Regions from separate parts of the Mesorhizobium sp. M0062 genome, predicted to be linked through region 2. Evidence: predicted binding sites of a transcription regulator. Region 2 holds the regulator's gene; each other region holds the start of a gene.
What was found. The regulator LexA, encoded in region 2, represses DNA repair genes until DNA is damaged. The targets are predictions, from matches to a motif close to TGTTCNNNNTGTGTTCNG.
Positions count from the first base shown of each region.

Region 1 (3,239 bases), on a different contig from region 2:
TCGGTGACCTCGCCAATGTGTTTTCCGGCGATTTTGACCGCCAGCGCTTCCGGCTTCAGCCGGTAACCCTTGCAGACCGGGCAGGGCGTCGCCGACATGAAGCGCTCGATCTCCTCGCGCATCCAGGCGGATTCGGTTTCCTTCCACCGCCGTTCGAGATTGGGAATGACGCCCTCGAACGTCTTGGTGGTCTTGTAGGAGCGCAGGCCGTCATCATATTGGAAGGTGACCTCGCGCTCGCCGGTGCCGCGCAGGACGGCTTCCTTGGCCTCTTCGGTCAGGTCTTTGAACTTGTCGCCGAGCTTGAAGCCGTATGCCTTGCCCAGCGCTTCCAGCGTCTGGGCGTAATAGGGTGAGGTCGACTTCGCCCACGGGCTGACGGCGCCGTCGCGCAGCGAGACGTTTTCGTCCGGCACGATCAGGCTGGCGTCGATGGCGCGCTGGTTGCCGAGGCCGTCGCAGGTCGGGCAGGCGCCGAACGGGTTGTTGAACGAGAACAGCCTGGGCTCGATCTCCGGAATGGTGAAGCCGGAAACCGGGCAGGCGAATTTTTCCGAGAACAGGATGCGCTCATGCGTCTCGTTCTTCGATTTGTTGACCGAGTCCTCGCCGGTCTGGCTGGCGTCGAGCGGCCGGTCGGCGAACTCGGCCACCGCCAGCCCTTCCGCCAGCTTGAGCGCCGTTTCGATGGAATCGGCAAGCCGTGTCGCCAGGTCGCCGCGCACGACGATGCGGTCGACGACGACATCGATGTCGTGCTTGTACTTCTTGTCCAACGCCGGCACATCGGCGATCTCATAGAAGACGCCGTCGACCTTGACGCGCTGAAAGCCCTTCTTCTGCAGCTCCAGCAGTTCCTTGCGATACTCACCCTTGCGGCCGCGCACGATCGGCGCCAGCAGGAAAAGGCGCGTGCCTTCCTCGACCGCCAGCACCCGGTCGACCATCTGTGAAACCGTCTGGCTCTCGATCGGCAGGCCGGTCGCCGGCGAATAGGGGATGCCGACGCGCGCGAACAGCAAGCGCATGTAGTCGTAGATCTCGGTGACGGTGCCGACCGTCGAACGCGGGTTCTTCGACGTGGTCTTCTGCTCGATCGAGATGGCCGGCGACAGGCCGTCGATCTGGTCGACATCCGGCTTCTGCATCATTTCGAGGAACTGGCGCGCATAAGCCGACAGGCTCTCGACGTAACGGCGCTGGCCCTCGGCATAGATGGTGTCGAAAGCAAGCGACGATTTGCCGGAGCCCGACAGGCCGGTCATGACGATCAGGCTGTCACGCGGCAGGTCGAGATCGACATTCTTTAGGTTGTGTTCGCGTGCCCCGCGAATGGAAAGGTATTTATGGTCGGCCATCGCCGGTCGCCGCCTCAGGTCTGGTGTCAGTGGGATCGGCGGGTTTTCCCGGCCATTCCCTATGTAGGTATTTTTGCCGCCACGTCGAGAGACGCCACACTTCTCGACCAAAGCCGTTTAACCGTCTTTCGCGCGAAGGGGCAAGCGGAAAGAACAAAGACCGAACACGCTCCTGACAAAGCTGTGCAGAAACTGACAAGGTGTTTCAGAAACTGACCCTGACGTAAGCTCCCGGCGATCACATTTTCCGTAACCGGCTATTCAAGGTTGACGTCCTCGAATCGGGGGCGCACTCTGCCGGAGTCAACGGAGCCGGCCGTCTTTGATGGCCTCGCCGCCCATAGCGGCCTGCGAGACGCCGCAGGTTTTTGCGATTTGTGCTTCGGATTGACACCTGTCGCAACGGACATAGGAGCGGAGCATGACGCCACCGGATAGTCCTTGAGGCTCCACCTGCTAGTGGAGCCGCGGCGGGCGTAAGTGCCAGGTAGTTTCGAGGCATTGAAGTGTATGTGTCCAAATGGACGCATCGCGACAATCCAACAAACCACCCGACAAACCGTGACCTGCCGAATCCCACAAAAATCAGAGACGGCTAGTCGGATCGTCGGCTGAACGCCGCGAAGCATCCGAAATCAAAGTCGGTATAACACTACCGGCAGTTTGGATTTGGAATCCAAGAAAAGCCCCGACCGTTAGCGGAAGCAACGGCGGGGCTGTTCTTTTGTGAGGAAGTCGTCGGCGCAGGCTTTCTCTTCCGTATAGTAACTGGGAAAAGGGGCTACCGGCGCGGCGGCTTGATCCCACCAGTGCCGACATCGACAGTGATGCTGCCGGAAATCCTGACATCGGTGTCGCCGATCTTGAACGTGCCGTTCTCGCCGGCAGGCAGCGCGTCATCCGGCTCCGGCTGCGGCGCGGGCTTGGCGATGCGGTAGTCGCCGGTCACGCCGGGCAGGGCGCCTTTCCGCGACGTGCTGGTGCTGCCCCCGGCAAAGGCCATGCTCGATGTCGCCGCCGTGATGGCAATGGCTATGGTCAGTCTGTTCAGGTGGTAGCGCATGGCAAGACTATAGTGCCGCGCTCAAGGCGAGGCCAGACCAGCGGCGTTGAAATTGAGGGAACACCGGCCTGCATTCGATACGGTGATCAGGCCGCTGCCTGCTTGCGGGTGTCGAAGACGTGGTCAACGAGGCCCCAGTCCTTGGCCTCCTTCGCGGTCATGAAGAAATCGCGGTCAAGCGTGCGTTCGACCTCTTCGTGGGTGCGGCCGCAATGGTGAGCGTAGAGGTCGGCCATGTGCCGCTTGGTGCGCAAAATGCCTTCGGCGTGACGCTGGATGTCGGAGGCCTGGCCCTGGAAGCCGCCCAGAGGCTGGTGCAGCACGATGCTGGCGTTGGGGAGCGCGATGCGCCGCCCCGGCGTTCCCGCCATCAGCAGGAAGGAGGCCATCGACGCGGCAAAGCCCATGCACACGGTCGACACCGGGCAGCTGACATATTGCATCGTGTCGTAGATGGCGAAACCGCTGGTCACCACGCCGCCCGGCGAGTTGATGTAGAGCGAGATCTCCTTGTCGGGATTGTCCGATTCCAGCGACAGGAGCTGGGCGCAGACCAGCGCCGACATGCCGTCATTGATCTCGCCATTGACGAAGATGATGCGCTCGCGCAGCAGCCGCGAGAAAATGTCGAAGGCGCGTTCGCCGCGGCTCGATTGCTCGATCACCATCGGCACCAGATTGGCAAAGCCGCTCATCTCATTGTCTCCGTTCTGATTTTTCCGGTTCAGGCAGCGCGCAGCAACAGGCGCGGCGCGTTGGCGGCGACTGGCGGCTTGGGCTTGTATGCGTGCAGCGAGAGCAGGCAGCCGGCGCCGGCC
Region 1 is NZ_JAMYUO010000005.1:73,404-76,642, reverse strand. It holds gene uvrA (excinuclease ABC subunit UvrA) at 1-1,358, opposite strand, end outside; gene NKJ64_RS08255 (hypothetical protein) at 2,140-2,361, opposite strand; gene NKJ64_RS08250 (ATP-dependent Clp protease proteolytic subunit) at 2,508-3,116, opposite strand; gene NKJ64_RS08245 (SRPBCC family protein) at 3,146-3,239, opposite strand, start outside.
Region 1: a site for LexA is predicted at 1,508-1,525, ahead of uvrA (excinuclease ABC subunit UvrA). Genes of this name have one in related genera too.

Region 2 (3,239 bases):
TGGCATTTTCAGCGTGTGTCGCCGCTCAGCCTGATCGCCAATCTGGCCGTGATGCCGATTGTTTCGTTGATCGTCATGCCTTTTGCCGTGCTCAGCGCACTGGCGATGCCGTTCGGCGCCGACGGGCCGTTCCTCTATGTGATGGGCAAGGGTCTGATGGCGATGATCGCTATATCGGCCTGGATTTCCGAGCGCTCGCCGGTCGACGCCGTCGGGCTGATCTCCATCCGCTCGGTGCTGTTGGTGGCGGTCGCCCTCGTCATCGCCACCATGGCCACCACCTGGCTCAGGTTGGCGGCCGTGCCTTGCGCGCTGGCCGGCCTGTTGACGGTGCCGCAGGTGCTTACGCCCGACGTGCTCATATCCGAGGATGCGCATCTGGTGGCCATGCCGATCGGTGGCGGCGAACTCGCCCTCAACCGCGAACGCTCCAACGAATTCACCACGGACAATTGGAAACGGGCGCTGCGGGCCAAAACCATTATCCCACCTGAGATTTTCGAGGCAACAGATACGCGGTTCGATCTCGATCCGCTCGATCTGCCGCCCGGCTCGCCCTTCTATTGCACCGGCGATCTCTGTATCGCCCGGCACCCTTCCGGAGCCATTGTAGCGCTTGCGAAAGACCGCAAGACGGCGCGGCCGGCCTGTGCCTTCGCGAGCCTGATCGTCATCGATGACGCCACCGCCTACAATCCGTGCCGCGACCCGCTGGTGCTGGTCGTGACGAAGAAACAGCTGGCCCGCGACGGCAGCGCCGCCGTCTTCTTCGATCCGCAATCGGCAGCTGCAGCGCCAACCATCCGCTTCGCCGTCGACAAGCCGTATCGCCCCTGGCACGAGCAACGCCGCTTCTCCCGCGAAGCGCGCGGCCTGCCGCCTTACAACCAGCGTGAAAAGTACAAACCCAAGCCGGCTCAGTAGCGCCGGATCAATCCGACAAGCTTGCCCTGCACCTTCACCCTGTCCGGTCCAAAAATGCGGGTCTCGTAGGCCGGGTTGGCGGCTTCCAGGGCGATCGAGGCGCCCTTGCGGCGGAAGCGTTTCAGGGTCGCTTCCTCATCGTCGACCAACGCCACCACGATCTCGCCGGGGCTGGCTGTGTCGGCATTGCGGATGATGACCGTGTCGCCATCGAAAATGCCGGCCTCGATCATCGAATCGCCCTTGACCTCGAGCGCGTAGTGTTCGCCGCCCATGATCATATCGGGCGGCACCGAGATCGAATGGGTCTGATGCTGGATGGCGTCGATCGGCACGCCGGCGGCGATGCGTCCCATAACCGGGATTGAAATCGCGGAAACGGCATCGTCATTGCCGGCCGACATCGAACGCGACGGCGAGCCCGGCTTGATCTGGCGGCCGAGACCGCCTTGGCCCAACGCGCCTTGTCCTTGGCCGCCTTGCCCTTGGCCGGTTTGACCAAGACTGCCCTGAATGACGCTCGGCGAAAACTTCCTCGCCGCATTGAGGCCTGGTGCGATCGAGTCGGGCAGCCGCAGCACTTCCAGCGCGCGCGCCCGGTTCGGCAGCCGGCGAATGAAACCGCGCTCCTCAAGCGCCGTGATCAGGCGGTGGATGCCGGACTTGGAGGCGAGGTCGAGCGCTTCCTTCATCTCGTCGAAGGACGGCGGGATTCCGCTCTCCTTCAGGCGTTCATGGATGAACATCAGAAGCTCATGTTGTTTGCGCGTCAGCATCGCGGCCCCCAAGGGTTCTGAAACCAGAATCAGAAAAAACAAACCCAGAACAAACACTATCTGTTCCAGTTGTGTTCCGCAACCTTTTAAAGTTTAATGAATGTGTTGACGTTTTGTTCAGCGTAACGTTCGGCGCTGCGAGCGCCGCTCGTAGTCGTTGGCCGGCAACGGGGTGAAACGAAGACAAAGTGCCCTGCGTCGTCGGCTACGATCGCCGCTTCCTTTTCGGACGGGGCTGCGCAGCATCCGCGCCGGGTTCACTCTGGGCATAGACCTGCAGCGTGTAGCCGATGTGAGCGGTCATCAGAGTTTTCGCACGTTCGACGTCGCGATCGAGGGCCGCTTCCATCAGGGCGGTATGGTGTTCGATCGCCACGGCGTCGCGCAGGGCCGCCACGGCCTTCCGGTGGCCATCCGTGCGGCCGGCGGCGGCGCGCAGCGTCGGGGCCAGACCCAGAAAGCGGTGATGGCGATGCAATTGGTCGGAAATCGTCGCATTGAAGCGCAGCAGCCAGCTGGATGTCGCGGCACTGAGCAGCGCCGCATGGAAGGCATCGTGTTTTTCGTACCACGCGTCGACCGCATCATCCGATGGATCGTCGAGAACAGACCCGCACCGTGAGAGACGATAGTGGGCGGCAACGACCGCGTCTTCCCACTCACGGTCGCCCTCCTCGATCGATTCCACCAGCAGGGGCAGTTCGACCACCAGCCGCGCACGCGCCAAATCCTCGAGCTCCGCCCGAGAGACGGGAGCGACCGCAAACCCGCGGTTGCTGATGGCGGTCACAAGCCGTTCCGCCTCCAGCCGCGACAGCGCCTCGCGCAACGGCGTCCAGCCGATGCCGTAGGTGTTGCGCAGCGTGCTCAGCTTCAACGGCGCGGCAGGCGCCAGCCGGGTCGCAAGAATATCGCGCCTGAGCAGGCGATAGGCCGCTTCCGTCTTCGAGGTCTGCTCGTCATCCAGCATCGTGATCCATCAGACATAAACGCTCGGCGGATCATTATATATCAAAGCCTTTCAATGGGTGAATTATATATAATGTTTGACAGTTCAAGGGCGACCACTCAAGATCGCCGGCATGTTTGGGCGGCAGGCTCCGCCGCGCGCGTTTGTCCATGGAGGGGCGCCGGATCATGAGCACGACACCCGATCTCGCTACAATCGAAGCAATGGATGCCGCCGATCCGCTGCGCTCGATGCGCGAACGCTTTGTCTTGCCGCAAGGCGTGATTTATCTCGACGGCAATTCCCTGGGCGCCGCGTCAGCGGTCGTCTTCAGCGAACTGCAGCAGGCCGCCACGCAGGAATGGGCGCACGATCTCATTCGCGCCTGGAACACCGCCGGCTGGTTCAACATGCCGGTGGAACTCGGAGATCAGCTCGGGCGACTGATCGGCGCGGCTGATGGGCAGACGGTGGTCTGCGACACAACCTCGATCAACATCTACAAGCTGCTGCACGCAGCGCTCGGCATGCGGCCGGATCGGTCGGTCATCGTTGCCGAGGGCGACAGTTTCCCGACCGACCTCTACATG
Region 2 is NZ_JAMYUO010000006.1:251,026-254,264, reverse strand. It holds gene NKJ64_RS10600 (ComEC/Rec2 family competence protein) at 1-924, shown strand, start outside; gene lexA (transcriptional repressor LexA) at 918-1,700, opposite strand; gene NKJ64_RS10590 (GntR family transcriptional regulator) at 1,906-2,670, opposite strand; gene kynU (kynureninase) at 2,838-3,239, shown strand, end outside.

Region 3 (3,239 bases), on a different contig from region 2:
ACGCCGTGCCGCATCGCGCCAACCGGCGAAATCGGTCTGGCTCGCTAGCCGGACAGTGTATCGGGCAAGGTCGAGCTGGGCCGGCTGCATGGTCAAAACAGCGACAGTTGTTCGCAGGACTTTACGATCGTATCGCGCAGGCCTGTCTTGTCGGTGAGTCCGCCCGGCGACCAGCCTTCGGCGATGATGAAGGGCCTCAGCTTGGCGATCGAATGGCAGATCCGTCCGACATCTTCCAGCCGCATACGTCGGTGGCGGCGGGTTTCAAGGATCTTCGCCACCACCTTGGTGCCCAGACCCGGAACCCGCAGCAGCGCTTCCCGATCGGCGCGGTTGATGTCGACGGGAAACCTCGCCCGATTGCGCAAAGCCCAGGCGAGCTTGGGGTCAATGGCGAGATCGAGCATGCCGTCGCTGCTGCCGGCGAGGATTTCCGGCTGCGAAAAGCCGTAGAAGCGCATCAGCCAGTCGGCCTGATAGAGCCGGTGCTCGCGCATCAGCGGCGGTTTCTGGAGCGGCAGCGACGATGACGAATCCGGGATCGGGCTGAAGGCGGAGTAATAGACGCGCCGCAGATGGTAGCTGCCATAGAGCCGCGCACTGGAGTGCAAGATACCGTCGTCGGATGTCTTGTCGGCGCCGACGATCATCTGCGTCGACTGACCTCCGGGCGCAAAGCGTTCGCGCTTCTTGGTCCGCAACGTCGGCTCGGCCTTTTCCTCCATCTTCCGGCGCAGGTTCGCCATGGAAAGCCGGATCGTTTGCGGCTTCTTCTCCGGCGCCAGTTTCTTCACGCCCTCATCGGTCGGCAGTTCGACATTGATAGACAGCCGGTCGGCGTAGAGCCCGGCCTGCTCGACCAGTTCGGCCGAGCTTTCCGGAATGGTCTTCAGATGAATATAGCCGGAGAATTTTTCGTCCAGCCGCAGCCGCCGCGCCACCTCCACCATCTCGGCCATGGTCTCGTCCGGGGAGCGGATGACTCCTGAGGACAGGAAGAGGCCCTCGATGTAGTTGCGCCGATAAAAGTCCATGGTCAGCTTCACCACCTCGTCGATGCTAAAGCGGGCGCGGCGCACATTCGATGACGAGCGGTTCATGCAGTAGCTGCAATCGTAAATGCAGAAATTGGTGAGCAGGATTTTCAGGAGCGAAATGCAGCGGCCATCCGGCGCGTAGGAATGGCAGATGCCCATGCCTTCTGTGGAGCCGATACCGCCGGATTGGAGCGAATCCTTCTTCGCCGAGCCGGACGAAGCACAGGAGGCGTCGTATTTGGCGGCGTCAGACAGGATTGCCAGCTTTTCACGGACGGTGGGCGCGCTCATCCGTTCATGATATGTTCTTGAAGGCTGCAGCGCCACCTCATTTGATGCAGGCGGCGAAAAAGTGATCGCCGCCCGCCGTCAGGGCAATCAGAGACCGTTTCGAAATTCGCTCTGGCGAGTCATATGGTGGTGGTTTCGAGAACCGAAGCGCAGCGGACATTTGGTCCGTGAGCATCGGAAGCGCAGAAACCACCATCGATGGCCGCCGGAGTAGAATTTCGAAACGGTCTCTCAGACCTCGTGCAGGTAGAGGTGGTAGTCCAGCTCGCTCACCGTACGCGCGACGCGCAGATACTCCGACTGCTTGATCGCCACGAAGGTGCGATGCAGATCCTCGCCAAGCGCCTCTTTCAGGAAGCTCGAGGCCCGCGCCGCCTCGATCGCGGCGCGCCAGTCGACCGGCATGGTCGTGCGCGTGACAGCGGCTTCATAGCCATTCCCAGTGGTTTCAGGGCCGGGGTCGAGGCCTTCGTCCAGACCCTTGATGATGCCGGCCAGCACCGTTGCCGCGATCAGGTAGGGATTGGCGTCGACGCCCGACGGCCGGTGCTCGATGCGCCGGTTCTTGGCGTCGCCGGCCGGCACGCGCAGCGCCACCGAACGGTTGTTGACGCCCCAGGTCGGCGCCACCGGCGCATAGGACTGCGAGACGAAGCGCCGCCAGGAATTGGCGTGCGGCGCAAACACCAGCATCGATTCGGCCATGGTCTGGATCAGCCCGCCGAGCCCCTGCAGCAGCGGCAGCGACCAGCTTTCGCCGCCGGCTTCGGCAAAAACGTTGCGGCCGTTCTTGTCCTGCAGCGAAACATGGAAATGCATGCCGGAGCCGGCATATTTTTCGATCGGCTTGGCCATGAAGCAGGCGGTAACACCATGGCGGCGCGCCTGCGCCCGCACCAGCCGCTTCAACATGACGAGGTCGTCGGCCGCCCGCATGACATCCTTGCGGTAATTCAGCGTCAGCTCGTACTGGCCGGGCGCGTATTCCGAAATCACCGTTTCGGCCGGAATGCCTTGCGCCTTAGCCGCGGCATAGATGTCGGAAAACAACGGCTCCATGCCGTGCAGATGGTCGACGGAATAGACTTCCGTCTTGGCCGAGCGGCGGCCGTCGAGCACGGCGTCCGCCGGTTTTACCTTGCCGTCGGCGTCACGCTCATTGGCAAGCAGGAAAAATTCGAGTTCGAAGGCGCCGGCGGGATAGAGGCCCTTGGCCGCCAAGATGTCGACCTGCCTGGCCAGCGCCAGCCGTGGGTCCGACGACATAGGCTGTCCCTCGAGATGGTACATCGCCATCAGCAACTGGCCGCGCGGCGGGTTCGTGCCGTAAAGCGGCACCAGCGTGCCGGGGATCGGCCATGCCCTGAGATCGCCGTCTCCAGTCGTCCAGATCAGCCCGGTTTCGTGCACATCCTCGCCGGTGATGTCGAGGCCGAGGATCGAGATCGGCATGTGGCGGCCGCCCTCGAAGATGCTTTTCAGCTCATGCCGGCGCACGATCTTGCCGCGGCCGACCCCGTTGGCGTCGGTCAAGACGATATCGAAGGCTTCGATTTCGGGATGGGCGTCGAGAAAGGCTTGCGCCTCGGCGGGCGTCGAGCCCGAAGGTGAAGTCATGATTAGTGTACTCGAGTTTGGCTTGGCAGCTTGTCTCATGCCGTCAGCCTTGCCGCAACCGTGGCGAAGGCGGTGATCAGCCGGTTGACCTGGGCGCCGGTGGTGGCCGGTGAGATCAGCATCATGTTGTGAAAGGGCGCGATCAGCACGCCCTGGTTGACCAGCGCGACATGGATAGCCGCCTCAAGCTCCGGCGCATGGGCAGTCTCGGCTTCGGCGCCGTTCCTGAGCGGGCCAGGGGCGCAGATGAACTCGACGCGGGCGCCGACGCGGGCGACATGCCAGGGCAGATTG
Region 3 is NZ_JAMYUO010000001.1:386,092-389,330, forward strand. It holds gene NKJ64_RS01760 (UdgX family uracil-DNA binding protein) at 1-90, opposite strand, end outside; gene NKJ64_RS01765 (putative DNA modification/repair radical SAM protein) at 93-1,328, opposite strand; gene NKJ64_RS01770 (glutamine synthetase family protein) at 1,560-2,945, opposite strand; gene NKJ64_RS01775 (aspartate aminotransferase family protein) at 2,981-3,239, opposite strand, start outside.
Region 3: a site for LexA is predicted at 1,330-1,347, ahead of NKJ64_RS01765 (putative DNA modification/repair radical SAM protein). Genes of this name have one in related genera too.